Regions from separate parts of the Desemzia sp. FAM 23988 genome, predicted to be linked through region 1. Evidence: predicted binding sites of a transcription regulator. Region 1 holds the regulator's gene; each other region holds the start of a gene.
The links. The regulator Rex, encoded in region 1, represses fermentation and respiration genes when NADH is low (regulators of the CRP and FNR family bind a similar motif). The targets are predictions, from matches to a motif close to TTGTGAANTANTTCACAA.

Region 1 (7,836 bases):
CTACTGGCAATGTTTCACTAAAAATCGCTTCATACTTTTCAATCGAAACTTCTTCTCGTTCCGCAAATAAATTCTTATGATCCGCTTCTGCTAAAGCATTTCTGAATTCCGATTGAAGTATTCCAGTAAAGAATTCACCAACTGCTCCAGAACCATAACTAAACAATCCAATTCGATCTCCAGCTTTTAAGCTGACGTCCTGTTCCAGTAACGAAATCAAACTCAAATACAATGAACCTGTATAGATATTTCCAACACTTTTGTTGTACACCGTACTCTTTTGGTAATGGTCCGTTAACCGTTTTTGATCTTCTTCAGTACCTTCATCAAATATTTCCCGCATCGCTTTCATACCCATTTTTGTATAAGGCAAATGGAAACACAGGGCTTCAAAATCCGCTATCGTCATATCTAATTGTGATTTGAATTGTTCCCAGGTGTTTAAAAAGAAAGCAATGTACTGTTCGTTTGAAAATTTGCCGTCTACATAAGCGGTATCCGAATAAGTTGGTCTCCAAAAATCCATGATATCATTTGTCAGATAAGCACTTTGGTCGCCTAAACTTAAAATACGAGGGTCAGCACTAATGACCATTGCTACAGCTCCGGCTCCTTGAGTTACTTCTCCTGAAGTTCTCAAGCCGTATCTAGAAATATCTGAACCTAATACCAATACCTGACTCTCTGGATTCAAAGCAATATGCCCTTTAGCTAACTGGATTCCTGCTGTAGCTCCATAACAGGCTTGTTTGATTTCAATCGAACGAGCGCTGGATTGAATGCCCAGCAAATCATGCACATAAACAGCTCCTGATTTAGAGCTATCGACTCCTGATTCTGTACCAAAAATAACCAAATCGATTTTTTCCAAATTTTCTTTATCTAATATTCTTAAGGCTGCATTTGCAGCTAATGTTACTGAATCTTGAGTAACCGGTGAAACGGCCATTTGTTCCTGTCCGATACCAATCGTGTATTTTGCTGGATCCACTCCTCGAGCTTCTGCCAACTTCTCCATATCAATAAATGTATGAGGTGTATAAAAACCAATTTTATCTATCCCTATATTCAAGTTGATCTCCCCTTTTATTCGTAATCAATTGCTCTCCGAATCTTCTCCATCTTTAACGATAAAACAACTTTCTTGAGAACACAACTGAGACAAATGAAATTTAACAATAACTTATGAAATTGGGCAAAATGATAGTTTTAAGGAAATCTTATAGTGTATTCGGCTCAGTTTATCGTAAAATAGACGTATCAATACTTAATCGTATAAAAATTAGTTGGAGGAGATCAATTATGGAAGAAGTAGTAATTGTCAGTGCAGTCCGTACACCAATCGGGTCTTTAGGAGGTCAATTTAAAGATACTTCAGCTGTTCAACTGGGCACCGTGGCTGCTACAGAAGTCTTACACCGCTCTCATTTGCAGCCGGAAGATGTGGACTCAGTGATTTTTGGTAATGTCTTACAGGCAGGTTTGGGACAAAACCCTGCACGCCAAATCTCTATTCATTCTGGAATTCCCAATACTATCCCTGCTATGACGATAAATGAAGTGTGCGGTTCAGGATTGAAAGCTGTTATTTTAGCCAGCCAAGCTATTCAAGTTGGAGATGCCAAAGTCGTGTTGGCTGGTGGAACAGAAAATATGTCTCAAGCTCCTTATTTATTAAAAAATCAACGTTTTGGCAGCAAATTAGGCGATACCAACGCCGTCGACAGCTTGGTACATGATGGTCTGACAGATGCTTTCAATCAGCAGCATATGGGAATCACAGCCGAAAATGTGGCTGAACGGTATCATGTGAGCCGTGAAGAACAAGACCAATTTGCCTTGGATTCACAAATCAAAACCGCAACAGCTCAAGAAAATGACTGGTTCAAGGATGAGATCGTTCCAGTATCTGTCCAAATAAAACGTGAAACACAACTCATCTCAGAAGATGAATATCCTCACAAAGAAACAACCATAAAAAAATTGCAAAAACTACGGCCGGCTTTTAAAAAAGAGGGAACCGTAACAGCTGGAAATGCTTCTGGCATTAACGACGGTGCAGCCGCAATCTTGCTGATGGCTAAAACTGAATCTGAAAAACGAAACATCCCTTATTTAGCAACGATCAAAGGGTATTCAGAAGTGGGAACCGATCCTGAAATCATGGGTTATGCACCATATACTGCTGTTCAAAAAGTATTTGAAAAAACGAATTTCACAAAAGAAGACATCGATTTATATGAATTCAATGAAGCTTTTGCTTCCCAAAGCATTGCTTCGGTGCGCGATTTAGAACTTCCTACTGAGAAAGTCAATATCCATGGCGGTGCTATCGCATTAGGACACCCAATCGGCGCCTCGGGCTCACGCATTTTAGTCACTCTTTTAAATGCGATGAAACAAAACAACAAAAAGCGCGGCCTAGCCACACTATGCGTAGGAGGCGGAATAGGCATCGCAATGATTATTGAGAGCGCGGAACAAGGCGTTTAGCCTATCGAATATAAAGGTTCTACAATATTTGACGTTGGTAAGTAAAAAAAACTTAATTCTAAACCTTTTAGAAGCTCATTCCTAGAAATTTATGGAGGACTATGGGGTTGGTTGTAGCCATGAAAAAGGAAGCAATGGGAATTACTTAGCGTTAGGCTTTAGCCGTTACGCTAAGTTTGAAGCTTGCAAGCCTTGAGATGTGGCTTTCAGCTCAAGGCGTTCCCATGGCTTTCCATAAGCAACACCATAGGCCGGAGGAAATTTCTTTACCAACGCTAGAAGATGAAGAGCCAATATAAAACACCTTTAACTGTTAGATATTCTTCTAATCAATTCATTGGACAATCAACAGTATCCCTGTTATTTTTAGAGTGATTTAAAAGTCATACTAAACAGGGAGGGATACCGGATGAAAACTCTAGACAGTATTGCTTTAGCTTTATTGATCGTTGGTGGTTTGAATTGGTTGTTGGTTGGACTTTTTGAATTTGACTTAGTAGCTACTTTATTTGGCGGACAAGACACTCTCTTATCTAAAATTGTGTATATCATCGTTGGTCTATGTGCTTTATACTGCTTGAAATTTTTTGGATTACTATCCAGAGATAACCATAAACACTAAAATTCTCGTATATTCTAACATTGGTAAAGAAATGAATTTTTACTTACCAACGTTAAATAGTGGAGAACTGAAAATAATCGAAAAAAACAAGGGAGTGAGGCTTTTGCCTCACTCCCTTGTTCAATAATCTTAAAATAACTTTCTTACATCATACCGCCCATGCTTGGGTCCATTCCTGGAGCTGCTGGTGCTGCTGGTTCTGGATGATCTGCTACTACGGCTTCAGTCGTTAACAATAATGCCGCTACACTTGCAGCATTTTGTAGAGCTGAACGAGTCACTTTAGTTGGGTCTGTAATTCCAGCCTCAATCATGTTTACCCATTCGTCTGTTGCCGCATTGTATCCAACACCTGGTTCAGCAGTTTTCATTTTTTCAACAATTACTGAACCTTCCATTCCTGCATTTGCAGCGATTTGGCGAATTGGCTCTTCTAACGCACGAACAACGATTTTCACACCTGTTGCAACGTCGCCTACAGCTTCAATTTCAGCAACTTTGCTTTGAACGTTGATATAAGCAGTCCCACCACCAGCGATGATTCCTTCTTCAACAGCTGCACGTGCTGCATTCAAAGCATCTTCAATACGTAATTTACGTTCTCTTAATTCAGTTTCTGTTGCAGCACCCACACGAATAACGGCAACTCCACCAGCTAATTTTGCAATACGTTCTTGTAATTTTTCTTTGTCAAATTCAGAAGTTGTTTCTTCTGCTTGAGCTCTCAATAATGCTACACGTTGGCTGATCGTATCTGTTGAACCAGCGCCTTCTACAATAGTTGTCGCATCTTTAGTAACAGCCACTTTACTTGCATGTCCTAATTGTTCTACTGTAGTATCTTTCAATTCAAGACCTAGGTCTTCTGTGATTACAGTACCACCAGTTAAAATAGCAATGTCTTCTAACATCGCTTTACGACGATCCCCAAATCCAGGAGCTTTAACAGCTGCAACATTGAAGGTACCGCGTAATTTGTTCAAGACTAATGTAGGCAATGCTTCGCCATCAATATCTTCAGCAATAATCAACAACGGACGACCTTGTTGCAAGATTTGTTCCAATAATGGAAGAATATCTTGAATGTTTGAGATTTTTTTATCGGTAATCAAAATGTATGGATTTTCTAAGTTAGCTTCCATTTTATCGTTATCTGTAACCATGTATTGTGACAAGTATCCACGATCAAATTGCATACCTTCTACAACATCTAGTTCAGTTTCGATTCCTTTAGATTCTTCGATCGTGATAACACCATCGTTGCCCACTTTTTCCATAGCGTCTGCTAATAAAGCACCGATTTCTGGATCTCCTGAAGAGATAGAAGCGATTTGTGAAATGGATTCTTTTGTTTCCACTTTACGAGAAACAGCTAATAATTCCTTAACAGCTACTTTAGTGGCTAATTCAATTCCAGCTCGAATCCCTACCGGGTTTGCGCCTGCAGTAACGTTTTTCATTCCTTCGCGAACAATCGCTTGGGTTAAAACAGTGGCAGTAGTTGTACCATCACCAGCTGTATCATTGGTTCTTGAAGCTACTTCAGAAACTAATTGAGCTCCCATGTTTTCAAAGCGGTCTTCTAATTCGATTTCTTTTGCGATCGTCACTCCATCATTAGTGATTAATGGCGAACCGTAAGATTTGTCTAAAACTACATTTCTTCCTTTGGGTCCAAGTGTTACTTTAACAGTATCTGCTAATTTATCTACTCCACGTAATAATGCAGCACGTGCGTCTTCAGAAAATTTAATATCTTTAGTCATTTTCTTTCACCTCATCAGATTGATTTTTATTCGTGTACATGTCTTTATTTACGTTTAGTCTACGATTGCGATGATATCGCTCTCTTTGATCACTAAATATTCAGTACCATCATACTTCACTTCAGAACCAGCGTATTTTTCGAAAAATACTGTATTTCCAACGACAACTGAAAGCTCAGCTTTTGTTCCGTTATCGAGTATACGCCCAGCACCAACAGCAACTACTTCACCAGTTTGTGGTTTTTCTTTTGCTGTACCAGCCAAAACGATACCACTTGCTGTTGTTTCTTCTTCTTTTGTGACTTTAATGATGACACGATCTCCTAAAGGTCTTAACACGTAAATCCCTCCAATTATAGTTTTTCTTTGTTAGCACTCACTCTAAAAGAGTGCTAAATCACTTCTTCATCATATCAAACTGTAAAAATTTTGCAAGTATTTTTTACTCTTGAAAAAGAAAAAGAGTGCCCTTTTATTTAAGGAAGAAATACTTCAAGAAGAAAGCAAAAATTGCTTTAGTGGTATGAGACTTATGTTATACTGTTTATTGAACATCTTTTTTTAAAACTGTTTTACGTCCAAATGCAGTACCATTACAAAGGTGCATTGCTCACTTTATATAGTCTTGTTCTTTTTTAGTGCAACTGTAAATAATTACTTAAAGAAGGTTTTAAACACATGAAGAATTTAATTAAGTCTCCATATGCAAAAATCATTCTCATCTATATTATAGCTCAATTTTTCCCAGTGATAGTGTTGTTTTTTGTACCAGCTAAAGCTGTAGCAGACGCCAGCATTTATGGTACTATCGCCGGTTTCGTGATTGGAGCTATCCTAATGTTTATCGTTAATCATCGGTCTACATTTGATAATAGTCTAGAGAAAACGCCCAGCAATTCTAAAAAATCGATTGTTTTTTGGGGAGTAGGAGGAATGTTTTTAGCTTTTGTTGGTCAATACTTAGCTGTATTTATCGAAACATTCTTGCTCAATACACCTTTAGGGTCACAAAACACTGCAGAGCTCGTTTTCACTGTGAATAAATACCCTATTTTCTTGATTCTAGTAGCTATCTTTGGTCCTATTATGGAAGAGTTTGTATTTAGGAAAGCTATCTTTGGTTATCTTTATGACATTACTGGAGGAATCGGTGCTGCTGTGATCAGTTCATTGATATTTGCCTTTATTCACTTTGATGGTCATTACTTGCTTTATTCGATTATGGGGTTTGTTTTCTGCTATTTGTACTGGAAAACAAAATCGATTGCTGCTCCAATTATTGCTCACGCTTTAATGAATGCTACCGTTACAGTAGCTAACTTATGGCTATACTAATAGTGTTTATAGTAGAAAGGAACTTTTAACGTTCATGAAAAAAAGAGATTTTATTATTCAAATTGTTTTCAATTATGTTCTTGCAGCTATTTTTATCTGGTTTGCAATTGACTACGTTGGTGAATTTGGTTGGGGATTCTTCTCTATCATTTTTGTATTGTTTGCCACACGAGATGTGGTAAGAGCTACGAAGATTTTACAAATCTATCTCAAACTAAAAAAAGGCAACAAACCGTAAATAGGTTTGTTGCTTTTTTTAATCTAATAGCAATAAAGTATCATCACTGTCTGAGTCTGCTTTATAGTGATCGATAAAATAGATAAGAGTCTGCAATTCATTCGCTAAATCCACGTTTTGTACTCGAACTTCTTCTGGTACGGAAATACGAATCGGTGTAAAGTTCAGTATTCCTTTAACGCCAGCTTCAACGAGATTATTTGCAGCATCTTGAGCTGCTGAAGTAGGTACAGTCAGCATAACTACATCGATTTGTTGCATTTTCAACTGTTGTACCATGTCTTCCATTGGATAAACCGGTACTCCAGATTGAATCGTTCCTACAATATCCTTGTTGATATCAAAGGCAGCACTGATGCGCATGTTGTTCCCTTGATGGAAATTGTAATTTAATAAAGCATGTCCTAAGTTACCCACACCAATTAATGCCACGTTCGTTAGTCGGTCTTGTTTCAATGTTTTACTGAAAAAATGCATCAGCGTTTCAACATCGTATCCATAACCTCTTTTTCCTAGAGCTCCGAAATATGAAAAATCGCGTCGAATCGTAGCGCTATCTACTTTCACAGCTTCACTTAATTCAGTTGATGACACACGTTCTTTTCCATCTTCATGCAAATACCGTAAATATCTATAATAAATCGGTAATCTCTTTGCCGTCGCTTTGGGTATTGTATTCGTTGAACCCATCGTTCACTTCACTCACTTTCTTTTATTCAAAATTCACAATATTCGTTAACAAATTATTTGTTTCACAAATTGTCGAGTTTCACATAATAAGATTATAACATCTTCTTATTAAATTACCAGCTTTTTTAAACGGTCATTTCAATATTTTTTTTCGCTTATTTTCTTATCCATACAAAATTCACAAAGAACATTGTGAACCGGCTTTCTTTTTGTTAGTCCAGCCTTCCAGACACTCTCCCACTTAAAGACAGAATATGCTAAACTAAGTGAAAGAGCAGAGATAAGAAATGAGGACAACAAAATGATTCTATTACAAGCTCAACACGTTGCACGTTATTTTGGTGCAGATGTATTGTTTGAGAATATTTATTTAGAAGTACAAGAAAATTCACGTATTGCCCTTGTGGGACGAAACGGTGCCGGCAAATCAACTCTGTTAAAAATCATCGCAGATATTGAACCTCCGGATGCTGGACAAATTTCAAAAGGAAAACAAGTGACTATCGGCTACTTAGCACAAAATACTGGCCTTGACTCTACTCAATCCATTTGGGATGAAATGTTGGAAGTTTTCCAACATGTGATCCAATTAGAAAAGAAAATGCGTCATACCGAAGAAATGTTAGGGGATCCTTCTTTATTAGCCGATGAGGAACTCTATCATGAAACCTTAAAACAGTATGATCAAATGC
Region 2 (7,836 bases), on a different contig from region 1:
CCTCTGATTGCTATCATTGGAGGCTGTTTCATAGTTGTGAATACTTTATTGACACAGCCTACAAACACCGCATTAGGAATTTTCTTGACCATTATCGGATTGCCTGTTTACTTTTATAAACGCAGGAAAACGGTATAAAAAAAGGTGCAGCCTCCACATTGAGGGCTGCACCTTTTTCTATTTGTCTAACTTAATAATTTGCCGCCGACAGCGTAATCGGTCTTTTTCATCTCTTCAATAATAACGTGCACGCGATCTGCTGGCACTTCAGCATTTTTTACTATTGCTTCTGTGATATCTTTGACTAGACCTGCTTTTTGTTCTGCAGTCCGTCCTTCAACTAATTCAACATGTACAAATGGCATAACGATCATCCTTTCTGTTTCTTTTTATTTTAGCTGTTCATGGCGAATAATCAACTGATTTTTTATTATTTGTAACATCGCCATCTGCCAGTACCTTCAGCTTTTAAATGCTTGTTTAAAGCATACCTGATTCTGCTAGCAGATAACTGAAAGTCGCACCATTTGAGAAGAACAGAAACAGTGATCTTTTGATCAGGAAACAGTAACCTACATTCTTTTGCGAGACGAATGATAGCATGTGACACCAATTCTTCTTTGCCGCAATAACTACACACAGCTTCTTTTTTTAGTAAATTGGTTTATGAACTTACCGCACTGAACACAAGTCACTCCTTTTTTCAAAAGGTTGTCATCATAATAAGGCACACTTCGCAAAGAAAGATCTACTTTGTGCAGCTCTTTGATCTCCTCAGCAAATTGATGATGGTTTGAATTCAAATGACCCGTTATTTCATTTAACGTTGTAAAATGAGCATCTATCATACTCGGTAAGATCAACCCGCTATTTCTCGGCGCTCCAAATAAGGTAAAATTTGGATTTACAAAGACGATATACTTTTGGATTGCAAAATGATATCCCATCTGATCCAGTAATTGACGCAAGACAGATTCTGCATTCCGGATTTGGTAAGTCGGGTCGTACACCTCTTTTTCATATCGTCCATGATACATTTTGTCGTTTTGGTAATAATACTCGCCTGCAAAATTTTTCACTTCGTGTATAGATAGTCCTTTTGCCGTAATCACTAAATTGTCTATTTGACAACTTTTTCCTTTTACTTCTAAATATAGGTCATTCAAAATTAAACAGTCGCGTGTTAATCGTGTCGTCGTTAATGAAATAAAGGTGATTTCTCCTTCATCGCCTTTTTCCCAATTGCTGTACTTATTGCGGTCATCCCGAGATAAAATCATCCGATTTGCCAGAGATCTCATCACTAATAGACGATGAGGGGTCTCCCTTTCTTTAACGATCATCCTATCACTCCTCTTTTTCACTTCATAAATCCATATACGCATTTTTAAGGAGTATTTTTTAATCGCTAAAAATTTTTGCTTATCTGACAAGCTATTTCACACTTCTCAATCTAGTTTAGCTGTAATTGTTAGGTAAACTGCTGCTATCTACTAATCTAGACTAATTTTCAGTTTGAATGATTAGATAGACCAACGCTACCTAATCATTCAAGCCATTTTTTCTTGTCATTTGTGAGCTGTAACTCCTCTACCTCATAAAAGACTCGTGTTTTTCTATGAAATGCTTCGGTAGCGCTCCTCTAGATTATGATTAACAACTTTTTATCTTGCTAATTATGAAGTAGCACCCCTCTACCTAATCATTGACCCACTTATTTCTCGCAAATCAGGAAGTAGAGCGTCTATAGCTCACCATTCGTCTTTAATAAAGTTCCTAATTATGAGCTATCCGGTCAATCACTTCCACAAAGCAGCTTTTCGCTTGAGCGAAAACTCTCCTAATGAAAAGTTCTTCATTACTTGACGACCTACTTCACACTTCTCGATCTGATTCAGCTGCAATTATGAAGTATGAGACATCTAGTTCATAAAACAAACGTATTTTTCTCTAGAATCATTAGGTAACGGCTCTCTATTTACTGATATACGCCCTTCAATCCTACCAATCGTTAGATAGAACCTCTCTACCTAATAATCACCTCGCTTTCTTCTGCCAAATTGTGAAGCAGAACGTCTATATCTTACAATTTACTAAGAAAAACAGTCCTAATTATAAAATAGCACTACTCTGCAGCCTTTCATTAAAGAATCTTTTCGCCTACGCGGAAATTAATCTATCAAAAACAGCGCAAGCACCTAATAAGGGGCGCTTGCGCTGTTTCAAATTCATTCTAAATTAGTATTTCATATCAAACAAACGAGCATTCTTCACGTCTTCGATCGTTTGCGTTCCTGCTAATTGCATCACACGTTGTAAGTCTTTTTCAAAGTAGTCTAACACAGATTTAACACCTTTCCAACCGCCTAGAGCTAGTCCATATAATACTGGACGACCTACAGCAACGATATCCGCACCACTGGCTAGAGCTTTGAAGATGTGTTCTCCACGACGAACACCACTATCAAATACGATCGGCACACGACCAGCAACTGCTTTAGAGATCTCAGCCAATGTATCAAATGAACCTGGTGCTTCATCTAATTGACGGCCACCATGGTTAGAAACCCAGACGCCTGCTGCTCCAGCACCAATAGCCAAGGCAGCATCTTCAGGAGTTTGGATTCCTTTAACAAACACTGGCAATCCTGAATATTCAGAGATAAATTTAACATCTTCTGGACAGATTTTTTGTTTTGATTGAGCATAAATATTGTTTAGAGACATGTTTTTACCTGATCCAGTCAAGTAGCGTGATACGATCGGCATGCCAAATGGATAAACAAATTTGTTCAGCATATCTTTTTCGCGGTTACCGCTTAAAGTTGCGTCAGCAGTTAAGATGATCGCTGTAGCACCATCAGCTTTTGCTTCGTCTAAGATATTTTTATTCATATCTTCATCTTTACTCATATAGATTTGGAACCAACGCGGGTTGCCATTCAATCCTTTTTCGATTTCTTCAAATGTAGCTCCAGAATAAGCACTGATCGACATGATCGTTCCGCCAAATTCAGATATCCCTCTAGCTGTTCCAGCTTCTTTTGTAGCATGAGCTAATCCATGAGCTGCAATTGGAGCCATAATGAATGGTACTTTGATGTCATGGCCCAAAATAGATGTTGATGTATCTGGATTTTCTACATCTGCTAATACGCGAGGCAAAATCCCTTTGCGTTTCCATGCTTCGTTGTTTTGTTTCAATGTGTATTCTTCTCCAGAAGCACCTGAGATGTAATCAAATCCACCTTTAGGAACTACTGCACGAGCTTCATCTTCAAGTCTATAAGTGCTTACGACCTCAATTTCTTGTTCTACTGTTGGTGCATCATATTTAATAATTTGTTCATCTGCCATAATTTTTCAACCATCCTTTTAAAGTATTATTTTTTAAGAGTATAACCTAAATTAAATTAAAATAATAAATTTGTGATCGGTACTGTTAGCGGAGCTAGAATAACCACTATGATTCCGGTAACCACAATCGATAAACCTGACATTGCGCCTTGAACATCACCTAACTCGATCGCTTTTGTTGTTCCCATAGCGTGAGAAGAACTTCCAAGAGCCACCCCTTGCGCCACTGGATCGTCAATTTTGAAGATCTTGAAGACCGTTTGACCAACGACCGCTCCAATAACTCCGGTGAACACAACTACCGCAACCGTTAAAGAAACAATACCGCCTAAGGAGTCAGAAACACCGACTGCGATTGCTGTAGTAATCGATTTAGGCAGCAAAGTTGCCACCATATTCCGATCAAATTTGAACAACAATGCAAAAGAATAAATCATAACCGTATGGAAAATCACTCCGGAAACGATTCCCGATAAAATTGCTGCATAATATTTCTTTAAGTATACAAGATTCTTTTTCAGCTTAATAGACAAAGCCACTGTAGCTGGAGTTACAAATAAACTGAAGAAGCGTCCGCCTGTATTATAAGTCTCTAACGGGATATCTGTTGCGAGCAAGAATAAAATAATGACAATGATCGCAAATACCAACGGAGTAAACAAAGGATTCTTAGGCCATTTGGCTTTTAATTTCCCAGCTATTAGATATAGGCCAATAGTTATTGTGATCCACAACATTGGATTATTTAAAATACTCTCAAGCATGCGAACCTTCTCCTTTCTCAACTAATTTATTTTTCTTCACTATACCTTTGACACTTTGTACTATTTTGCCAACAAATCCCATCATCAAAATAGTCGTTACTGCCATAATGATCAGTAGTTGCCACCAAGTATTTGCTAAGACACCAAAGTTTGACATCAGCCCCACACCTGCTGGGACGAAGAAAATCCCCATATTATCTGTCAGCCATGTACCGACCTCATCTACTTGCTCAACGCGAACCCAGTTAAATTGCAGCGCTAAGAACAGCAAGATCATCCCGATAACGCTACCGGGTATTGCTATAAATGAAGCGATCAAAGCGGAAATAATTTCCCCTATAAAAGAGAATAAAAAAATCCAAAAGAGCTGTTTGATTATTTTCAAAAGACCACACCTTCCACCAGCGTTTTGTAAACGCTTCAAGATGTATAGTATATCATGCTATCATTTAGTTCGAAAATACTGTTTTTTTATGGTACTATAAACATTATTTATGAAAATAAACACTATCATATCTTTTGTTTATGTTTGTGTTTTCACAATCTTTCGAAGGAGCCTTATATGAATTTACAAGATTTAGTCTATTTTAACCATTTAGCAAAAACACTAAATTTCACTGCTACCGCCGAACATTTCTATATCTCTCAACCGTCTATTTCCATGTCTTTGAAACGTCTCGAAAAAGAGCTGGATACTACTCTGATTGATAGGAAAAGACTTCACAAGAACTTGCATTTGACCGAGACTGGTGAAATACTGCTCAAACACTCCCAGCAAATTTTAAATACTATTGATACAGCTAAAGAAGAAATCCATGATTTAAAGAATCAAGTTGTCTACTTCGGTTTCCTGCCCACGATCGGCGGCCACTTTATGTCCAAACTGATGCCTCATTTAGGCAAATTCACCAATTCTTTAAAGCTGATTGAAGAAGAAAGTTCAGATGTCATGCTTGACCTAGTGAGCAGTGGACAAGTTCCTTTGGCGATCATTGGAAGTGATCAGTCTGTATTCAAGGACAAAAACCTGATACAGATTCCTTTAGTGACACAAGATTTGGCTCTTTGGGCATCTCCTGATAACCCTTTAGCTGCAAGAGAGTTCGTCCGTGTGGAAGATGTCCAGCAAGAAGTCTTTATTTCCTTGGCGCAAGGTTACACTCATCAACGTGTATTTGAACAATGGGCTAAAACTCATCTGATCAAACAACCAAAAACCCTTTTTACCAAAGAAATTCAAACGGCCTTGTCGATCGCTTCTTCTACCAACATGGTTGCCTTCATGATTGACATCTTGGTAAAAGACCACTACGATCTCGTCAAAATCCCTATTGAAGATGCACCAAAATTTTACATCAGCTTGATCGTCAATAAGGAAAGCAATGTCACTTATTTCCAAAAAGAGTTCAATAATACGATGATCCAACTAACACAATCCCGTGCGAAATAAAAAAACTGCCGCCCGCTACCTAAATGAATAAGTACCGAGCGGCAATTTTTTATCTTCAACTATGCTCACCATAATTTTTTACGACATTGACCCCGCCTTTGTCGAAACGATGCCGGGTCCTTGAATATTCAAAAGGCGTTCCATCTATCAAATGAACCACTTGTTCCACCTGTAAAACAGGATCTTCCTTTGTACAAAATAGGTACTCTTGATCCAATTCATCCGGTCTTTCAGCCGTTATACGTCTGTTCAATCCACCTATCTTCAATCCCAGCGTATGTTGAATGTAACTATAAATCGAACCGGCAAGGACTTTCTTCGTCACATCCGGAATAACTTCCACAGGCATGAGAGTGTGTTCGATCAAGTACTCTTCACCGTCTACGTATCGCACCCGCTGAATATCATAAATGAAATCTTCTTCCGTCAACAACAATTTGTCTGCTTCATCTTCTGCAGGATTGCGAATGACAAATTGAATCACTTTACTTGTAACGATTTGGTCAGAAAGTTGGTCTGTTAAGCCCGTGTACACATCAAACCGGGAATCCAGCTCATTCTTAGCAAGTGCATTTTTCATTACGTAGGTCCCAGAGCCTTGTCTGCTGTAAAGATAACCTTCCTCAATCAACAAGTTCAAGGCGCGCTTAATCGTTATCCGGCTCGCCCCAAATTCTTTACACAACTGCATTTGATCGGGCAAAGCACTCTTTAGTGTGTATGTCCCATTTTGGATCCTATCTCGTATCGCTTGAGCAACCTGTTCGTATTTATGCATGGTTCTATCTCCTCTTTATCTGCTATTTAAATTATACGAAACACCTCACAAAAGTAAAACTGTTCTTCATCATTCAGACGGATTAATTGATGTTAATACCCTAGTTTCATTGTTCAGGCTGGCTTATTGATGATAAAGCTCCTAACTTCATCATTCAGAACACATCATTGATGATCAAACGTCAATTCTTTCTCATCATGGTTAAGTCTCATGACTCTACACGTATCCCATACTCCTGCAGAAGTTTCTATAAGGTTTAGAATTAAGAGGCAGTTCGTTTTTATTCGCCAACATAAAAAGTTGAAGAACCAGTAAAACTAGATGTTATAGATAAAAAGACTGAGAGACGAGTCACAGCCTTTTTGTCTTTTATTCAATTTGTCAAAAAATCAGGTATTTTTCTCTGCAGCAATCTGTGCGGAACGTTCACTGATTTTCATAAATGGCAAATACAACGCTACTCCTATTACGATAATAATAAGTTGTACCACAATGGCTCGCCAATCTCCCGCAGTTGCCAGAAAAGCACTCAGAAGAGGCGGTGTCGTCCAAGGAATATTGGCCACTGTATAATTCATCCATCCCCAAGATGTCGCGAAATAACCAATTACAATCCCAATAGCCGGCTGCAATACGAAAGGTATCATCATCGGCAAATTAAAGACGATCGGATAACCGAAAATGACGGGTTCATTAATATTGAACACCCCAGGAGCTAGCGCTAGTTTACCCAAATCTTTAGGTGCTTTTTGCTTACTAAAGATGAAAATAGCGATCAGCAGGCAGAGTGTACTCCCGGTCCCTCCGATCATTCCAAATGTAGGAACAAAGGCGCTAGTCATGATATTTGGAATTTCTTCTCCATTTGCGAAAGCTAACGTGTTTTCATTCATATTTGTCAGCAGTAAGGGATCTAGCAGGGTTCCGTTGATTACGCTTTGGTGAATCCCCAAGGTAAACAAGAAATTTCCAGTGCTGTAAATCAACAATGTCCCCAACAAGCTCGTGTTAACAGCTCTCAATGGTTCTTGAATCGCTACTGAGATCAGTGTGATCAGGTCAGTGCCAAAGAATACATGTAAAACCAATGCCACGATACCAAACAATGAAAGCACCAAAATAACAGGAATCATGGTACTAAACGATTTCCCTACTTGAGGCGGAACATTTTCACCCAGATTGATCTGCAATCTTTTAACATTAGACAGTCTAATTCTGTGGCAGCTAAACCAATAATAATTCCTGCGAACATCCCCGTCGTACCCAGATTTCCATAGGTCATGACGCCTGAAGTGAGTATTTGTTCTTCTGAGCCCACCGGTGTAACGAAAAGATTTACAGGCATCATGATAACCAGAGAAGCAATCCCAACTGCCGCGGAAGCAATCGGATTCATAAAGCCTTTGTTCACAGATAAGTTGTACCCGATCATGGGTGCAATCAATAACCCAGCAATATTCAATGTTCCATTGATAATAACTGTTCCC
Region 3 (7,836 bases), on a different contig from region 1:
GTTTTGTAGCCGAGATGTTAAAAAAAGAGCATGAATTTATCTCTCCATACAAAAAACCAGCCATCCGAACGATAATGTCGGATGGCTGGTTTATCTTATTTACTTAAAAAATTATGCCCATTCACCGTTACGGAAAACAGGAACAGTTGAACCGTCTGCTTTGATACCATCGATATTCATGTCTTTAGAACCAATCATGAAGTCTACATGAACAGTAGAGCGGTTTAAGCCGGCTGCTTCCAATTCTTCTTCGGACATTTCAGTTCCGCCAACAATGTTGAAGGCATAACCTGATCCCAATGCCAAGTGGTTTGAAGCATTTTCGTCAAATAAAGTATTGAAGAAAGTCAATCCTGATTGAGAGATTGGAGATTGATCAGGTACTAAGGCTACTTCACCTAAACGAGCAGCTCCTTCATCTGTTTCGATCAAGCGTTTCAAAGTTTCTTCTCCTTGAGCAGCTGTTACTTCCATAACTTTACCATCTTTGAAAGTGAATTCCATATCTAAAATAGTTGTTCCTGCATAACTCAATGGTTTTGTACTGCGAACTACGCCGTCAACACGTTTAGCGTCCGGAGCAGTAAATACTTCTTCAGTCGGCATATTTGCCATGAAACGTTCTCCGCGAGCATTTAAGCTTCCAGCACCTTCCCAACGGTGGCCAGCAGGTAATCCAACCGTTAAGTCAGTTCCTGGAGCGGTGTAGTGTAAAGCTGTAAATTGTTGCGCGTTCAATTCTTCAGCTTTTGTTTCTAAAGTCACATCTTTTTCGTTCCAAGTTGCTATAGGATCTTCATCGTAAATATGAACGGCTTTGAAGATAGCATCCCATAAAGCATCTACTTGTTCTTCCGTAGTGTCTAATTCTGGGAAGACTTTAGCTGCCCATTTAGCGCCTGAAGCTGCAGCAACGACCCAGCTCACTTTGTTGGCTTGAGTAGCTTTACGTTGTTCGATCATGGCTTTACCAGCTGCAGATTGATAAGCAGCGATTTTTTCTGCATCAATTCCTGCTAGAGCATCTGGGTCAGAAGAGCGAACGCTGATACGGCTAGCCCCTTTAGCAATGTGGTCTAAAGACTCATCGATTTTGTATTGTGGAATATCTGTCAGACGTTCCACTGGTGTGTTCATCATGACTTCACGGTTTACCACGTCATCTGCCCATTTGACAATGACTTCTGTAGCTCCTAAAGCATAAGCTTCTTTTGTAATCATACGAGCAAGTGAAGCTTGGTCTACATCAATAGATAAAACGACTGTATGCCCCTTTGATACATTTACTCCCGATTCTACAATCGCACGAGCATATTTTTGTAAGTTTTCTTCGAAATTTGGTAATACCATATTTTTATTCCTCCTGATTTTATTTCATATTCGTTGATATTCATACTGCACTTTCATATCATAGCATACGCAAATAACAAAACACAATTTGCTAACAAAAAAATTTCAACAGATTACAATGTTGTAACGAATGCGTGTTTGAAAGTCTTTCCGGTATTTTAGTGGAACACACTATGTTATAATATGAATAGAGAAAGGTTGACTTTCTAAAGAAAAACTTTCGTTATATTGGGAAGCAACTTGTTTTTATAGATGTACAAGTGATACAATAAACCTTGTGCTTTTGTGGCATTCATAAGTAGTTGAAAATGAAAATTTAAAAGAGATTATTGGCAGATTTCTTGATCGCTTTAGAAAGAATAATGGACTTTAGTTTTTTAAGTTGAAAAGCTATTGATTTGTAGACTGCTTTCTCTATCGTTTAAGAACTTTTTTTCATAGGTATTATAACCAGAAGGTAATACTGCATCCGGAACTATAACTGTTTCGTAAGAGTTTAAAGAATTTAGAGGTGAAAGATATGGCAAGAAAAAAGACCATTATGAAGTCCAGCATTCTGGATACAGCTTATGAAGTTGTCAGAACTGAGGGGTTTGATGGATTTACTGCACGCAATATTGCAAAAGAAATGAACTGTTCTACGCAACCGATTTACTTGGAATTCAAAAATATGGATGACTTGAAAAAAGAATTATTGGTAAGAATAAAAGCTCATTTGACGGAAACGATTTATGTCCAAGAAAGAATAGAAAAACCTGTTCTTAATGATGCTTTGAATTATCTGTACTTTGCAAAAGAAGAGTCTGTATTTTTTAAGGCGCTGTATTTGGAAAATCGCTTAGATGCTGAGCAAATTTTTGCTATTTCTCATGACGTGGTGTTAGATTCATTTGAAAATGATGAAAAAACTAAGGAATTGTCCAAAAGCGAAAAAGAAAAATTCTTCAGCTTATTTTGGGCTAGTGTGCATGGACTAGCATCTCTAATTGCTCAAGAATTGATTCCTTTTAATGAAGAAGAATTAATCGGTTATTTAAAACAATCCTTTAAAGGTTGCTTAAAAGTAATCTAAATAAAAAACCTCAACGTTTTTGACGTTGAGTTTTTTTTATTGAGCATTTACTTTTTCGACTAGAGCTTTGGCAAAGGCGTTTAACTTTTCGATATCTGCTTCTTCGGGATCTAAATCAACTTTGACACTTTCGGCACCCTGAACTGCTCCAGCTGCCTTAAGTTGTTCTGTAAAATCATCGACTGATTGACAAAATTTTTCATAAAAGGTATCTCCAGAACCGAAAGTCCCAAAAATTTTCCCCGTTAAATTTACATCAGCTAATTCCTCATAAAAGTCCACGATTTCATCGGGCAAATTCGCATCCGTTCCGTAAGTATAAGTAGCAACCAGACACAAGTCTACATCCAAAAAATCTTGGGGATCAGCTTGCATACTTTCTTCTACCTGAACCTCTACACCTAGTTCTTGTAATGTTTCCTCAACAATATCGACACATTGAGCGGTATTCCCCGTTAAACTCGCATAAACAATCATAGCACTGGTCACGTTTTTTTCATTCCTTTACGGTTAGATTCTCAAAATAGTATACCAAATTTTGAGGAGCAGTACCAATCAGAAAGAACACAAGGAACTCAATGACAAATGAGGTTTAATCGGCATAACGCGTTTTCCCATTGTTCAACCATGAATAGTTTACGCCCATTATTAAACCACCACCAACATAATTTCCTAATGTCGCAAAAAAGATATTTGTTACAACAGCAGCAATTGTCATTCCCGGAACATTTCCACCGCTGGCAAAAAATGCCAGAGAGAAAGAAGAAAAGTTGGCAATAACGTGTTCAAAACCGAGAAAAGCAAAAATAAAGATCAGAAATACAATAGCTAATACTTTTCCTGCATCATCTTTCATTCGCATAGTAACAAAGAAAGCTATATTCACGACCATATTTGCAAATATCCCCTCAACAAATATTTGTAAGGGTGCTTTAGCCAATTTGCCTGAAACAGCAGTGATTAAGTAGTGGTCTATGGCAACATCATGGAAGACACCTGTATAAGATAAGGCCCAGCTAATCATAATAGCTCCAACAGCATTAAAAAGAATGCAAGTACCCAAAATACTCAATGCTTTTTTCCAAGGAAGAACTTTTCGATGTACAGCAGTTGTCATATACATCATATTAGAAGTACCCAATTCACCATTCAAATAAATGATCATGACTAATGACCAAGTGAACATAAAAGCATACCCGAATTTACCCCATCCTGGTGTTAAATGTTCAATAGAATTTCCCATACCGACTGCGATCCCAGTACCCAACGTTAAGTAAAAACACGCTAACATGGCTCGCATAATATAACGACCGATGCTCTTATCAAACAAGTCTGCTTTTTTTAAGATGCTTTTTTCGATGTCGCCCATCATACCAGTTGAAAAACCTTCTACTATATTTTTACTTTGCCCTACAGATGCTTCAGCTACCTTTTCTTCCACTTATTTTCATCTCCAATTTAATCAAATGATTTAATTCACAATGTTTATCATACACTATTTTAAATTAAAAAGAAATTCTTTGATTATAGATAATGTTTGAAATGTGAATTTTTTTAGAATAACTTTGAATAAGAAGAAAAGACCTTAAAAAACTAACATAAAAGAGAAGGCTTCCACTGCATTTGTTTCGACTTTTTTTATTGTGAATTACTTTACTAATACACATTTCCCAAAAAATTAAGAGAGTATGATTCTTATGCGCCAGACTAGATTTTGATTAAATCGTTGAACATCAAAGAGGGAAGTTCCATGATGAAGATTAGCGTTTGAACATCAAGGTTGAAAGCTCCATGATGAATGATAGTGAGGGACAAAGACTTGTGTTAAAATAAAAAAGATTGATAAGAGAGAACAGGGGGAAAGAGTGTGTTCAATTTTGAAGCTATTAAATCATTTACAGAAACAGACCGCGTTATTTATGATTACATCCTGCAGCATAAGGAAGAGATTTATTACATGCGTATTCGCGATTTGGCGGAAGCAGCTCATGTTTCTCCAGCATCCGTAGTTCGTTTGCTGAAAAAAAGCGGGTATGAAAGTTTTGCAGAGTTTAAGTCAGAAGTTCGCCGTCAGACGAAACAAAATCAGCAACAACCAGTATTTGATACAAAAGAAATTGTAGATGAATTTTTTAACCGAACACTAACCAAAGATTACAATCAGCAGTTAGACAAGGCCGTTGAACTAATACATAAATCCGGATTGGTCATTTTTTTCGGTATTGGGACATCCGGAATTCTAGCAGAATATGGTTCTCGACAATTTATTAATTTAGGGAAACGAACCTTTTTCGTAAAAGATCCATTTTACCCCATAAAAAACGCCAGTGAAGATTTTACAGAATCAGCTGCTATCATTTTATCGGTCTCAGGAGAAACGGAACAAGTTCTTGAACAAATGGAAGCCTTAAAAGAACAAGGCAGTAAGATTATCAGCATTACCAATACTTCGGGAAATACATTAGCTAAAAATTCGGATGTGAATTTAGCTTATCATCTCACGCCGGAATTGGTGGGAAAAGAAGTGAATATTACTTCTCAAGTGCCCGTTACTTATCTACTAGAGACTTTAGCACGAAAAAATTACACGAAGCGTAAACGAAAAGAATGAAACGTATTGTTTCAATATTGAAATATATTTCAAAAAACTGAAACCGGATTCTTTTTGTGAAAAGGTTATTGTGTTATGTAAAAAAACGGTTACAATAAAAAGTGTAAGAAAAGAAAAAGAGGTGAGGAAATGGAACACAAACAGTTGACGCCTTTTCCGGAAAACTTTCTGTGGGGATCGGCTTCGGCTGCCTATCAAGTAGAAGGTGCGATGGAAGAAGACGGAAAAGGACTTTCTGTCTGGGATGAATTTGTTAAGATTCCCGGCAAAACATTTAAAGGAACCACTGGGGAGGTGGCAGTAGATCATTATCATCGTTACAAGGAAGACGTACGATTGATGGCAGAACAAGGGTTGAAAGCTTACCGTTTTTCGGTAGCTTGGAGTCGTGTGATTCCAGATGGAGATGGGGAAATAAATGAAGAGGGGATTCAATTTTATGAAAATTTGATTGATGAACTGTTGGCACACAATATTGAACCAATCGTTACACTATACCATTGGGATATCCCACAAGCTTTACAAGATAAATACAAGGGCTGGGAATCTCGTCAAGTAATTGCAGATTTTACTCGTTATGCAACGATCTTATTTAAACGCTTTAATGGAAAAGTAAACTACTGGGTGACGTTAAATGAGCAAAATGTGTTTACATCGCATGGTTATATGATGGGAAGCCATCCGCCAGATGTAAAAGATCCCAAACGCTTTTATGAAGCCAATCACATTGCAAACTTAGCGAATGCTTCTGTCATTCAGGCTTTCCGTGAATTAGGGATTTCTGGGAAAATTGGTCCGAGTTTTGCTTATGGTCCAACGTATGCACTAGATTCTAGACCAGAAAACCAATTGGCAGCGGACAATAACGAAACGTTCAATGCCCATTTCTGGATGGACATTTATGTATTTGGGAAATATCCTAAACTAGCGTTGAAATGGTTAGAAGAAAATAACTGGGCACCTACAATCGAAACTGGGGACTATGAAATGTTGGCAAGTGGCAAGCCAGACTTTATGGGCTTAAACTATTACCGCAGCTCCACAGTTGAATTCAATCCTTTAGATGGTGTTGGCGAAGGAAAAATGAATACTACCGGAGAAAAAGGGTCTACTGAAGCAGGTGGGATTCCAGGATTGTACAAAGGAACGGATAATCCTTATGTAGAAAAAACCAACTGGGATTGGGACATTGATCCGACTGGTTTACGCATTGCTATGCGCCGTATCGACAGTCGTTATGACTTGCCGATATTAATTACGGAAAATGGACTGGGTGAATACGATACATTAGAAGAAGACGGTTCGATTCACGATACATATCGAATTGATTATTTAAAAGCCCACGTCAAAGCCATTCAAGAAACGATTTCTGATGGAGTAGATGTATTAGGGTACTGTACATGGAGTTACACAGATTTGTTGAGCTGGCTGAACGGTTACCAAAAACGGTATGGTTTCGTTTATGTAGACCGTGAAGAAAACGATGAAAAAGAACTCAAACGATACAAAAAAGATAGTTATTTTTGGTATAAAGAGGTTATTGATGCGAATGGATTAACAGATTAAAACATGCTCAAAACAATTTGATTTATTGGAGGAAACCAAATGGGGTTTATGGATAAATTTGAAAGCGTTTTAGAGAAGACTTTAGTGCCTTTATCAATCAAGTTAAACAGTCAACGCCATATCGGAGCGATCCGAGATGCATTTATTTTAGCTTTTCCATTAACAATGGCAGGTTCATTGATTTTACTATTAAATTTTGCGGTCTTATCACCAGATGGCTTTATCGCATCTCTGCTAAATTTAGACAGTATTTTTCCTAATTTAGCAGAAGCACAAAATATTTTTGCACCGGTTGTTCGAGGAACCAATGACGTATTGTCTATTTTCATCGTCTTTATGATTGCTCGGAACTTAACTGAAACATATAAACAAGATTCATTGTTAGGTGGATTAACAGCTATCGCTACATTCTTTATCTTGTATCCGCCTTATCAAAATGTGGAAGGCGCAAATTACTTAACAACTCAATTCATCGGTGCACAAGGGTTGTTTGTAGCGATGATTGTTGGATTACTGGTTGGTGAAATTTTTAGTCGTCTTTCATTGAACAAACGATTGAAAATTAAAATGCCAGAGCAAGTTCCGCCGGCTGTTGCTCGTTCTTTCTCAGTGTTGATTCCGATTATTTTGATTTTAATGCTCTTCTCTATTGTAAATTACGTTGTGGCACTATTTTTCCCAGATGGAATTAATGAATTGATTTACTCATTGATTCAAGCACCATTAACAAATATCGGAGGAAACGTTTTTGCCGTTATTATTTTGGCACTTGTTTCCAACTTGTTATGGGTATTGGGAATTCATGGTCCTAACACCATTGCAGCTATCCGTGATCCTATCTTCTCACCAATGGGAATTGAAAATTTAAATTACATTGCTGAAAAAGGAACGACTTGGGGTGTTCCTTACCCAATCAACTGGGGTTCTATGAATGATGGTTTTGGTAATTATGGTGGTAGCGGGATGACACTTGGTTTGTTGATTGCTATTTTCTTAGTGTCAAAACGAAAAGACTACCGTAATATTGCTAAATTATCCATTGCTCCAGGTTTGTTTAACATCAATGAGCCCGTTGTATTTGGACTTCCAATTGTGTTGAATCCAATTATGATCATTCCTTTTGTATTCACACCAATCATCAATATTTTAATCGGGTATTTCTTTACAGTTAGTGAAATTATACCGCCTATTGGTTACTCGGTCCCATGGACGACGCCAGGACCATTGATACCGTTCT
Region 4 (7,836 bases), on a different contig from region 1:
AAGCGTTTTTTCTGACATTTCTGAACATCCTCCTTAGAAGTGTAGTTACTAAGAGTTTAACACATTCTGAATTTTTTAGTTAGAAAGAGATTGAATTGCAATAAGTATTGCAGATACATAAATATAGAGAGAACGGGTTTATGAATTTACGGAAACTCTTTTTAAGGTTTTTCGATGCAAACTTATGCAGTCGTTGATCCAGATCAATACGGAATAATTTAAAATAAGATAAAATGGATTTCTACATCAACAGCGGAGAGTTGTGTTCTACCTGTTGCAAGAAGGAGGAAAAGCAGTATGGAAGTAATGGAAGAGTACATAAGAATTCTGAAGGCACAAAATTATTTAGCATTAGCAACATCGGTCGAAGGAACGCCTAATGTGAGGATCGTCAATTATTATCCTGATCCATTGCAACAAAATATTCTTTACATTCGAACGAATAAAAACAAATCAAAAGTAAAAGAATTTCAGCTAAATCCATGTATATCTTTTACTACTATTATTAAAGACCGTTATGAATACATACGTGTTCACAATGCTCGTGTGGTAAAGTGTGAGGATTACCAAGAAGAAGGAATTAAGTCTGCTTTTTTAGAAAAGGATCCAAAATTCATAGAAAAGATGGGTAAAGAAAATAGCCCTTATCTTTACGCTATTATTTTTGAACATGCGTTTCTAACGTTGAATCCTGTGGATCCAGCTTTAAAAATACAATTTTAAAAATAAAAACTACTCTGGAAATCCTTTTTCAATCTATACCGGATTCTCTAGAGTAGTGTGTTGGTTTTCTTTAGAAGATTTTTCTGTTGGTAAAGAGGAAAAGGATATGCATTAATTAACATTCAATAATTTGATTTTTCCATAAGCAATTTCTTCGATGATTTTTTCTTTTTCTAGATGAGCTAGTTCTCGACTTAATGATTCAGAGGTGGTTCCTAAATAAGAAGCCAAATCTTTTTTAGCCATCTTTAGTTCGACGACGGGTTCTTTTTTTTCAGAATCGACTAGACTAACCAAAAAGTGCAACAGCCTATCTTTTACAGTTTCAGTAGTAGCCCAAGCTGTCTGTTGCTCAGAAGAACCTAATCTTTCAGCGATCGTAGCCAACATGTCAACAGCAGTAGCCGGGTATTGCATAAGCAGCTGGCGAAAATCGGCATGTTTGATGGCACAAATATTGCAATCTGTTAATGCTTCCGTAAAAGCCTCGTAAAAACCCTTCTTAAATAAAGCCAATTCCCCGGTAAACTCTCCTTCTGATACAATTCGTATCAACTGTTCTTTTCCCGACTCTGACAATCGGTATACACGTATTTTCCCACTGCTTAATACATAAAGCGAGTCAGCAGATTCTCCTGGCCGATAGATAGTCTCTCCCTTCGAGTAATGCTTATGTTGGATCAAGGGATGAATTTGTTCTTTTTGTCCAGCTGTTAGAGATTGAAATAGGGGAATAGTATAGATACAACATTGCTTTGTATTTTCACATCTATAAGTGTGATGGTGAGATTTTGAATAGTCTTTTTTCATCCTGCATTCTCCTCTATAGTTCCTCACAATACTTTTTTATTCTACCAATTTTCCACTCCTTAGAAAAGGTATTATCATTTTTTTAAATAGTTTGTTGTACTTGATTTAAATCAAGTAAATAGAAAAAAGAATGGATTATAGTAATTTTGTTAATTGATTGTTTCTATTCTTGTGTATATTTGAACAAAGGAGTGTAAAAAATGAGTATAAAATTGACTCAGCCGCAAGTCATGTTGCACCAAATGGTGACAGATTTTGCTGATAAAGAAGTAAAACCTTTAGATATGTGGATTGACAAACACAGAGAGTACCCTGCAGAACTATGGAGCAGTATTGTGAATACAGGCTTTTTAGGGTTGACCATACCAGAAGAATATGGCGGTGCCGGATTTGATGTCGTTGCCAGTTCTCAAACCATCTATGATTTTGCTCAACGGAATGCTAGTATTGCATTTACACTAGAAGGGCATTACAAAACGGTTGATCAAGTATTGAAATATGCTACACCTGCGTTAAAAGAAAAGTATCTGCCTCAAGCCACCCATCGTGTTTTTGGCTTTTCATCAACAGAACCGCAAGGGGGTTCTAATGTGATGGGATTTACAGCCAAGGCTGTTAAAGAAGGAGATAAATGGATTTTAAATGGAAATAAGAGCATGATCACAAATGGCGGATTGGCCGAAGTATACTGTGTGCTCTTGAAAACATCTCCAACGGAATTATCTTGCTTCCTTGTAGACCAAGATATGCCTGGGTTTAAACATGGTAAACGAGAAGAATTTATTGGAATGAACGGGACACCTGTAGCAGAAATTTTCTTGGAAAATGTTGTGGTCAATGAAGATCATTTGCTCGGGAAAATAGGTCAAGGTGTGGAAATTGGTGATAATGCTCACTACGATGCTCGTATTTCGATGGGGGCGATCGCTGCTGGTATCACTGAACATGCATTGTCGATCGCGGTAGATTATGCAAAACAACGTGAAGCAATCAATACACCGATTATTCAATTGCATTCTATCCAAACAAAAATCACCGAAATTGCTATTGCGAAAGAGAACACACAATTATTGTATCAAGAAGCAGCTAGATTGAAAGTAGCAGGCAAATCTTATGCGAAAGTAGCCACTATGGCCAAATCATATGGTAGTCGGGCTTCAGTTACTGCAGCTGATCATGCCTTACAAGTACTAGGCGGATATGGTTACAGCAGAGAATACCCAGTTGAACATCTGATTCGTGATGCACGAGCTTTACAACTTGCAGAAGGATCGTTAGAAAAAATGATGATCGAGATCAGCAAAGAAGTTGTAAACGAGAGAGAGGATTGAGATAAATGAGCTTAAAAATCGTCGTGTGTATTAAACAAGTACCGGTTTCCAATAATTTGAAAATTGATCCAAATACAAAAAATTTGATTCGTTCCGGAGAAGCAGGAGTGATGAATCCTTACGATAAAAACGCCATTGAAGCAGCATTGCGCCTAAAAGACGAATGGGGTGGAGAAATCATACTATTGTCTATGGGACCTCCAGATTTTGAAATGACATTGCGTCAAGGTTTAGCTATGGGGTGTGATGATGCTATATTGCTAAGCTCCCGACAATTTGGCGGAGCGGATACTTTGGCAACCGGATATGTTTTAGCACAAGCCATCAAAGAATTAGGAGATGTAGACTTGGTATTATTTGGTCGTCAGTCTGTAGATGCTGATACTAGCCAGGTCGGTCCGATTGTCTCTGAACTTTTAGAGTGGCCGCAGATTACCTTTGTCAGTGAATTGCACAGCCAATATAATCAAGCCATGACTGCAACTCGCTTGTTAGAGAATATGCAACAAAAAATTGAGTTCCAATTACCAGCAGTAGTAACCGTACGCAGTGAAATGAACGTACCGCGTTACCCAACGCCTCGCAATATTCAACAAAGTTATCAAAAAACGATTCGTGTGTGGGATGAAAACAGTTTGACTGTTGATCCTAATAAAATCGGCTTGAAAGGTTCCCCAACTGTTGTACGCAGTGTATGGGCACCCGAAAAAGAAGCGAAAGCTACAACAGTGCTAAAAGGTACAGCTGATGAAGCTATTCGTGAACTGTTGATTCAGTTGAGAGCCAATAATTTACTCTAAGAGAGGTGGAAAAAAATGTCTAGTCAAGAAGTTTGGGTATACGCAGAAAAACATGTAGGTATCATCCAGCCGGTTACGTATCAATTAATTACAAAAGCAAAAGAAATTGCCGGCGATAAAAAAGTAGTGGTCATTTTATTTGAAGCAACAGATAAAAATCTGGAAGAAAACATCAAAGAGTATGGTCCCGATGAAATCATTGTAGTAAAGGATGACCGTTTGAAAGATGCAGCGGATTCTGAAATTGCCAGCTTAATGGCAGAGTTGGCAGCACAACGTCAGCCTAATAGCATTCTATTTGGCGCAACAGTTGTTGGCCGCTCAATAGCACCACGTTTACAAGCTAAGTTGAATACAGGTTTGACTTCTGATTGCTTGAACTTAGCATTTGATGGGGATTTATTGGTCCAAACTAAACCCTCTTATGGCGATAATATCATGTGCGAAATCATCTGTCCGGATCATCGTCCGCAAATGGCTTCTGTACGACCAAATACATTTGAAGCTAAGAAAATCAGTGATCCATCAGTCACAGTAACAGAAGTGACGGACCTGACCTTTAAAGCAGCAAAACGTGTGAAAATTATCGAAGAAACTCCTTTATTGTCTAAAAGCGACAGTATTGCCAATGCGGATCGGGTCATTGCATTGGGACGCGGTGCAGTTGATGATAAGGTGCTTGCTTTAGCAGAAGAACTAGCTCGGAAACTGGGAGCAAAAATCGGAGTTACTCGTCCTTTAACAGATCATCCTAAATTCAGCGGAGATGATCAAATTGGCCAGTCCGGTAATACGATTTCACCGAAACTATTGATAAACTTGGGTATTCATGGAGCTGTACAGTATACAACAGGGATTGGAAATGCCGAATTGGTGATTTCTGTTAACAAAGATTCAGAAGCGCCTATTTTTAATTATTCAGACTTTAGTTATATTGGAGATTCAGCCGAATTTTTAGAAGGCTTTTTAAAAGTGGTTCAGTAAAAATGTTTTGATGAGTAAACCTTTCGAATGAAAAAATAAAAATAACAACCTCCAAAAGTTAGAGTACAATCTAAACTTTTGGAGGTTGTTTTTATGGTACAGTATAAGGGAGAAATTAAGGTTAAAGTTGTTCAAATAATCTAATCGGCACTTTGAACGACGAACAACAGAACATCAATAGTAGAAATACAGAAGTTAAATAAATAATGAAGCAAACAGGAGGAAGAACAAATGAAATACACAAAACTTGGAAATTCAGACTTAATGGTTTCAAGAATTTGCTTAGGCTGTATGGGATTTGGCGATTCAAAAGCGGGACAACATTCTTGGGTAATTGATGAGGAGCAGACGCGTGAGATTATCAAGTATAGTTTAGATAAAGGAATCAACTTTTTTGATACAGCGATTGCTTATCAAAATGGGACGAGTGAACAATACGTCGGAAGAGCCTTAAATGATTTTGCTAAACGGGAAGATGTAGTTGTAGCGACCAAGTTTTTGCCTCGTACAGATCAAGAAATCGAACAAAATATTTCTGGAAAAGAACATGTTTTAAATTCTTTGGACCAGAGTTTGAAAAATCTTGGTATGGATTATGTAGATTTGTACATTTATCATATGTGGGATTATAGAACACCTATGTACGAAATTTTAGATGGACTAGCAGAAGCTGTAAAATCAAGAAAGGTTCGTGAGATAGGCATTTCAAATTGCTTTGCTTACCAAGTAGCTCAAGCCAATGCGTTAGCTGAAAAAGAAGGTTTTCCTAAGTTTGTTTCTGTCCAAGGACATTACAACTTGATTGCTCGAGAAGAAGAACGTGAAATGTTTCAATATTGTCAGGAAAATAATATTGCTTTGACTCCATACAGTGCACTAGCCTCTGGTCGTCTTGCAAAACACTCAAACGAGATTTCAAAAAGGCAAAAAGAAGATACGTATGCAAAATCAAAATATGATTCCACTTGGGAACAAGATCATCAAATCATTAAACGAGTAGAAGAATTGGCTGAAAAGCGGCAAGTATCAATGAGTGAAATCTCTATTGCGTGGCTGTTGACTAAAGTGACTTCTCCAGTAGTAGGAGCAACTAAAGTAAAACACATTGAAACAGCTGTTGATGCTGTAAATCTGCAATTATCTACTGATGAGATCATCTATCTTGAAGAGTTATATGTTCCCCATGAGTTAGTTGGCGTAATGGCTCAGACACAGCCTGGAAAAAGGATAAAAAATAAGAACGATTAAAATAAAGCGTTTTTCGATTGTACTCAAATAAAGATTTAAAAGGCTTGATCCATATAGCGATTAAGCCTTTTTGGTTATTCCAGAATTGGATTTAATAAAGTTAAAAAGCTGATTGCGGTATGATAAACTAAAAAGGAGTTTTAGAATAAATTTGAGAGTGTCTCATTGTAGAAACTCTTCAAGAAGTTTTGTTGAGAGATATAGAAACTTGTAACAAGTTAGCAGTGGCAATAAAATAAGACATTGTTTTAATGCTACATAATAAATATAAAAGGGGAATACAGATGATTATTGGTGTAACTAAAAAAACACAGCCTTTATTTTCTGCTTTACCAACTATCGAGGATAAAGAAAATGGGAAACGATTTGCACAAGTTAATCCATTATTTTCGTGGCACGCGAACTATATCAACGTCAATCGAAAGAAGATTCTGATTCTTCTCAATGATCAAACCTATACACCTATTATTCTACATGATATTAATGCACAAAAGAAAAAGCAATTGCCGGAATTGATTTCTGAAGCGATTCACGTGGCCTTTGATATCGCTGGGGTTTCCAATGAGAAAACGGAAGAATATTTAAAGGTTGCTGGAGAAATTCAAGTAACCACTACATCTAATCGTTCGGTACTTGGAAGTGTCAATTTGGTGATAGCAGATTTAAGTTTTTTTAGATTGAACATGAATCAAACGATAAACAGTGAAGCCATGACTTTTTTCAGTAATTATATTCATACTCAATTATTTAAACAAGGGTATGGGAGTAGTGTGGAAGCTCTGAAAGAGGCTTTGAATAAACCATTGAGAATAGAAGAGGCTGTTGAAAAGTCCCCTTACTTCATTGAAAAGACATGGGATTACAGTCAGGTTCCTCTATTAGATGATTGGAATATATCTGAAGAAAAATGGGAGGAATTTAGAGATCTTTTAGTGGAACACAATGAAAAAATGTTAATGGAGTTCAAAAGATATCTGGTAGAGGGAAAAGGCTTAAGTAAAAAAACAGCTAAACGTCATGCTGACCAGCTTGATTTTTATCTTAATATTTATTTAACGGATTACGAAAAAGCAACTCCTGTTGACTCTGGTGATTCGGTAGACTCTTTTCTAGGCGATTTCATTGTGCGAAAAGACTTAATGAGTTCAAAGACATCATTGAAACAAACCGGTTCAGCTCTGAAAAAACTTTACCAGTTTTTGTATGAAGCTGGTGAAATTTCTGAAAATGATTTAGACGACACTAATGAATTTATCAAATCCGGAATTCAAGAAGGAGAAGAACTGCTAAGCTCTATTATGGACGATGATGATCTTTGGTTTTAGGAATAGAAAAATGAAAAGGGACTGTTTATAGATGAATTTGGAAGAATAAAGGCAGCGTATTTTAACTGGACTTATATACAACGATTTGACGAATGAGATAGTTGAAGCAAGAGAAACAGTCATTTTGCTTATCAATGAAAACAATAACAGATTTGGAAAATCATCTGTTGAAAGAGAACCATTCTCAAGAAGGTAATCAAGTCTACCGGAGAAAACGTCCATTTGGAGCCGGAGCTCATCTCAATCAAGGCTTCACAATAGGAGACAACGCGGTTATTGGTTCAGGGAGTGTTGTCTCCAAATATATTCCGTCTAATGTGATTGCAGCGGGAGTGCCGTATAAAGTGATTCGAGAAATCACCGAGGAAGACAAAACGGGATATAAACCGTAAAATTTTAATTACGGCAAAACTAGAAACTATTTTATTACAAGTTAAAAAACTTTCTATCGAATATTTGACTAATATCCTATCCATTGAATCAATGGACTGTCCTTGATATAATGTACCCAATAAATCGAAAGGTTGTGCCTAAATGTACACTATCTAAACAAATCGTAATTGAAGAAGAAACAGATTCTGCTGACAAAGTAGGTTTCTTTGCAACGGTTTTTTT

Region 2: the regulator Rex is predicted to act here: its motif matches at 4,647-4,664, upstream of ACEN4L_RS10240 (CidA/LrgA family protein).
Region 3: the regulator Rex is predicted to act here: its motif matches at 4,064-4,081, upstream of ACEN4L_RS09135 (formate/nitrite transporter family protein).
Region 4: the regulator Rex is predicted to act here: its motif matches at 1,703-1,720, upstream of ACEN4L_RS08075 (acyl-CoA dehydrogenase family protein).

Annotation. Positions count from the first base shown of each region.
Region 1 covers NZ_JBGQQS010000003.1:42,623-50,458, reverse strand. Annotated here, with positions in the region: gene ACEN4L_RS02800 (hydroxymethylglutaryl-CoA synthase) at 1-1,072, opposite strand, end outside; gene ACEN4L_RS02795 (acetyl-CoA C-acetyltransferase) at 1,303-2,493, shown strand; gene ACEN4L_RS02790 (DUF378 domain-containing protein) at 2,903-3,115, shown strand; gene groL (chaperonin GroEL) at 3,259-4,881, opposite strand; gene groES (co-chaperone GroES) at 4,936-5,220, opposite strand; gene ACEN4L_RS02775 (CPBP family intramembrane glutamic endopeptidase) at 5,560-6,216, shown strand; gene ACEN4L_RS02770 (YdiK family protein) at 6,251-6,454, shown strand; gene ACEN4L_RS02765 (redox-sensing transcriptional repressor Rex) at 6,473-7,144, opposite strand; gene ACEN4L_RS02760 (ABC-F family ATP-binding cassette domain-containing protein) at 7,446-7,836, shown strand, end outside.
Region 2 covers NZ_JBGQQS010000019.1:17,837-25,672, forward strand. Annotated here, with positions in the region: gene ACEN4L_RS10215 (APC family permease) at 1-138, shown strand, start outside; gene ACEN4L_RS10220 (2-hydroxymuconate tautomerase) at 186-365, opposite strand; gene ACEN4L_RS10225 (nuclease-related domain-containing protein) at 633-1,343, opposite strand; gene ACEN4L_RS10230 (lactate oxidase) at 2,239-3,357, opposite strand; gene ACEN4L_RS10235 (LrgB family protein) at 3,414-4,121, opposite strand; gene ACEN4L_RS10240 (CidA/LrgA family protein) at 4,114-4,506, opposite strand; gene ACEN4L_RS10245 (LysR family transcriptional regulator) at 4,684-5,571, shown strand; gene ACEN4L_RS10250 (GntR family transcriptional regulator) at 5,627-6,349, opposite strand; partial or broken gene ACEN4L_RS10255 (PTS sugar transporter subunit IIC) at 6,739-7,836, opposite strand, start outside.
Region 3 covers NZ_JBGQQS010000015.1:27,394-35,229, reverse strand. Annotated here, with positions in the region: gene ACEN4L_RS09150 (aminopeptidase) at 112-1,350, opposite strand; gene ACEN4L_RS09145 (TetR/AcrR family transcriptional regulator) at 1,871-2,422, shown strand; gene ACEN4L_RS09140 (flavodoxin) at 2,459-2,911, opposite strand; gene ACEN4L_RS09135 (formate/nitrite transporter family protein) at 3,015-3,863, opposite strand; gene ACEN4L_RS09130 (MurR/RpiR family transcriptional regulator) at 4,290-5,033, shown strand; gene ACEN4L_RS09125 (glycoside hydrolase family 1 protein) at 5,163-6,599, shown strand; gene ACEN4L_RS09120 (PTS sugar transporter subunit IIC) at 6,648-7,836, shown strand, end outside.
Region 4 covers NZ_JBGQQS010000012.1:1,075-8,910, forward strand. Annotated here, with positions in the region: gene ndk (nucleoside-diphosphate kinase) at 1-18, opposite strand, end outside; gene ACEN4L_RS08065 (pyridoxamine 5'-phosphate oxidase family protein) at 298-723, shown strand; gene ACEN4L_RS08070 (Crp/Fnr family transcriptional regulator) at 835-1,533, opposite strand; gene ACEN4L_RS08075 (acyl-CoA dehydrogenase family protein) at 1,734-2,864, shown strand; gene ACEN4L_RS08080 (electron transfer flavoprotein subunit beta/FixA family protein) at 2,870-3,664, shown strand; gene ACEN4L_RS08085 (electron transfer flavoprotein subunit alpha/FixB family protein) at 3,680-4,648, shown strand; gene ACEN4L_RS08090 (aldo/keto reductase) at 4,880-5,896, shown strand; gene ACEN4L_RS08095 (DUF6933 domain-containing protein) at 6,181-7,221, shown strand; gene ACEN4L_RS08100 (hypothetical protein) at 7,356-7,613, shown strand.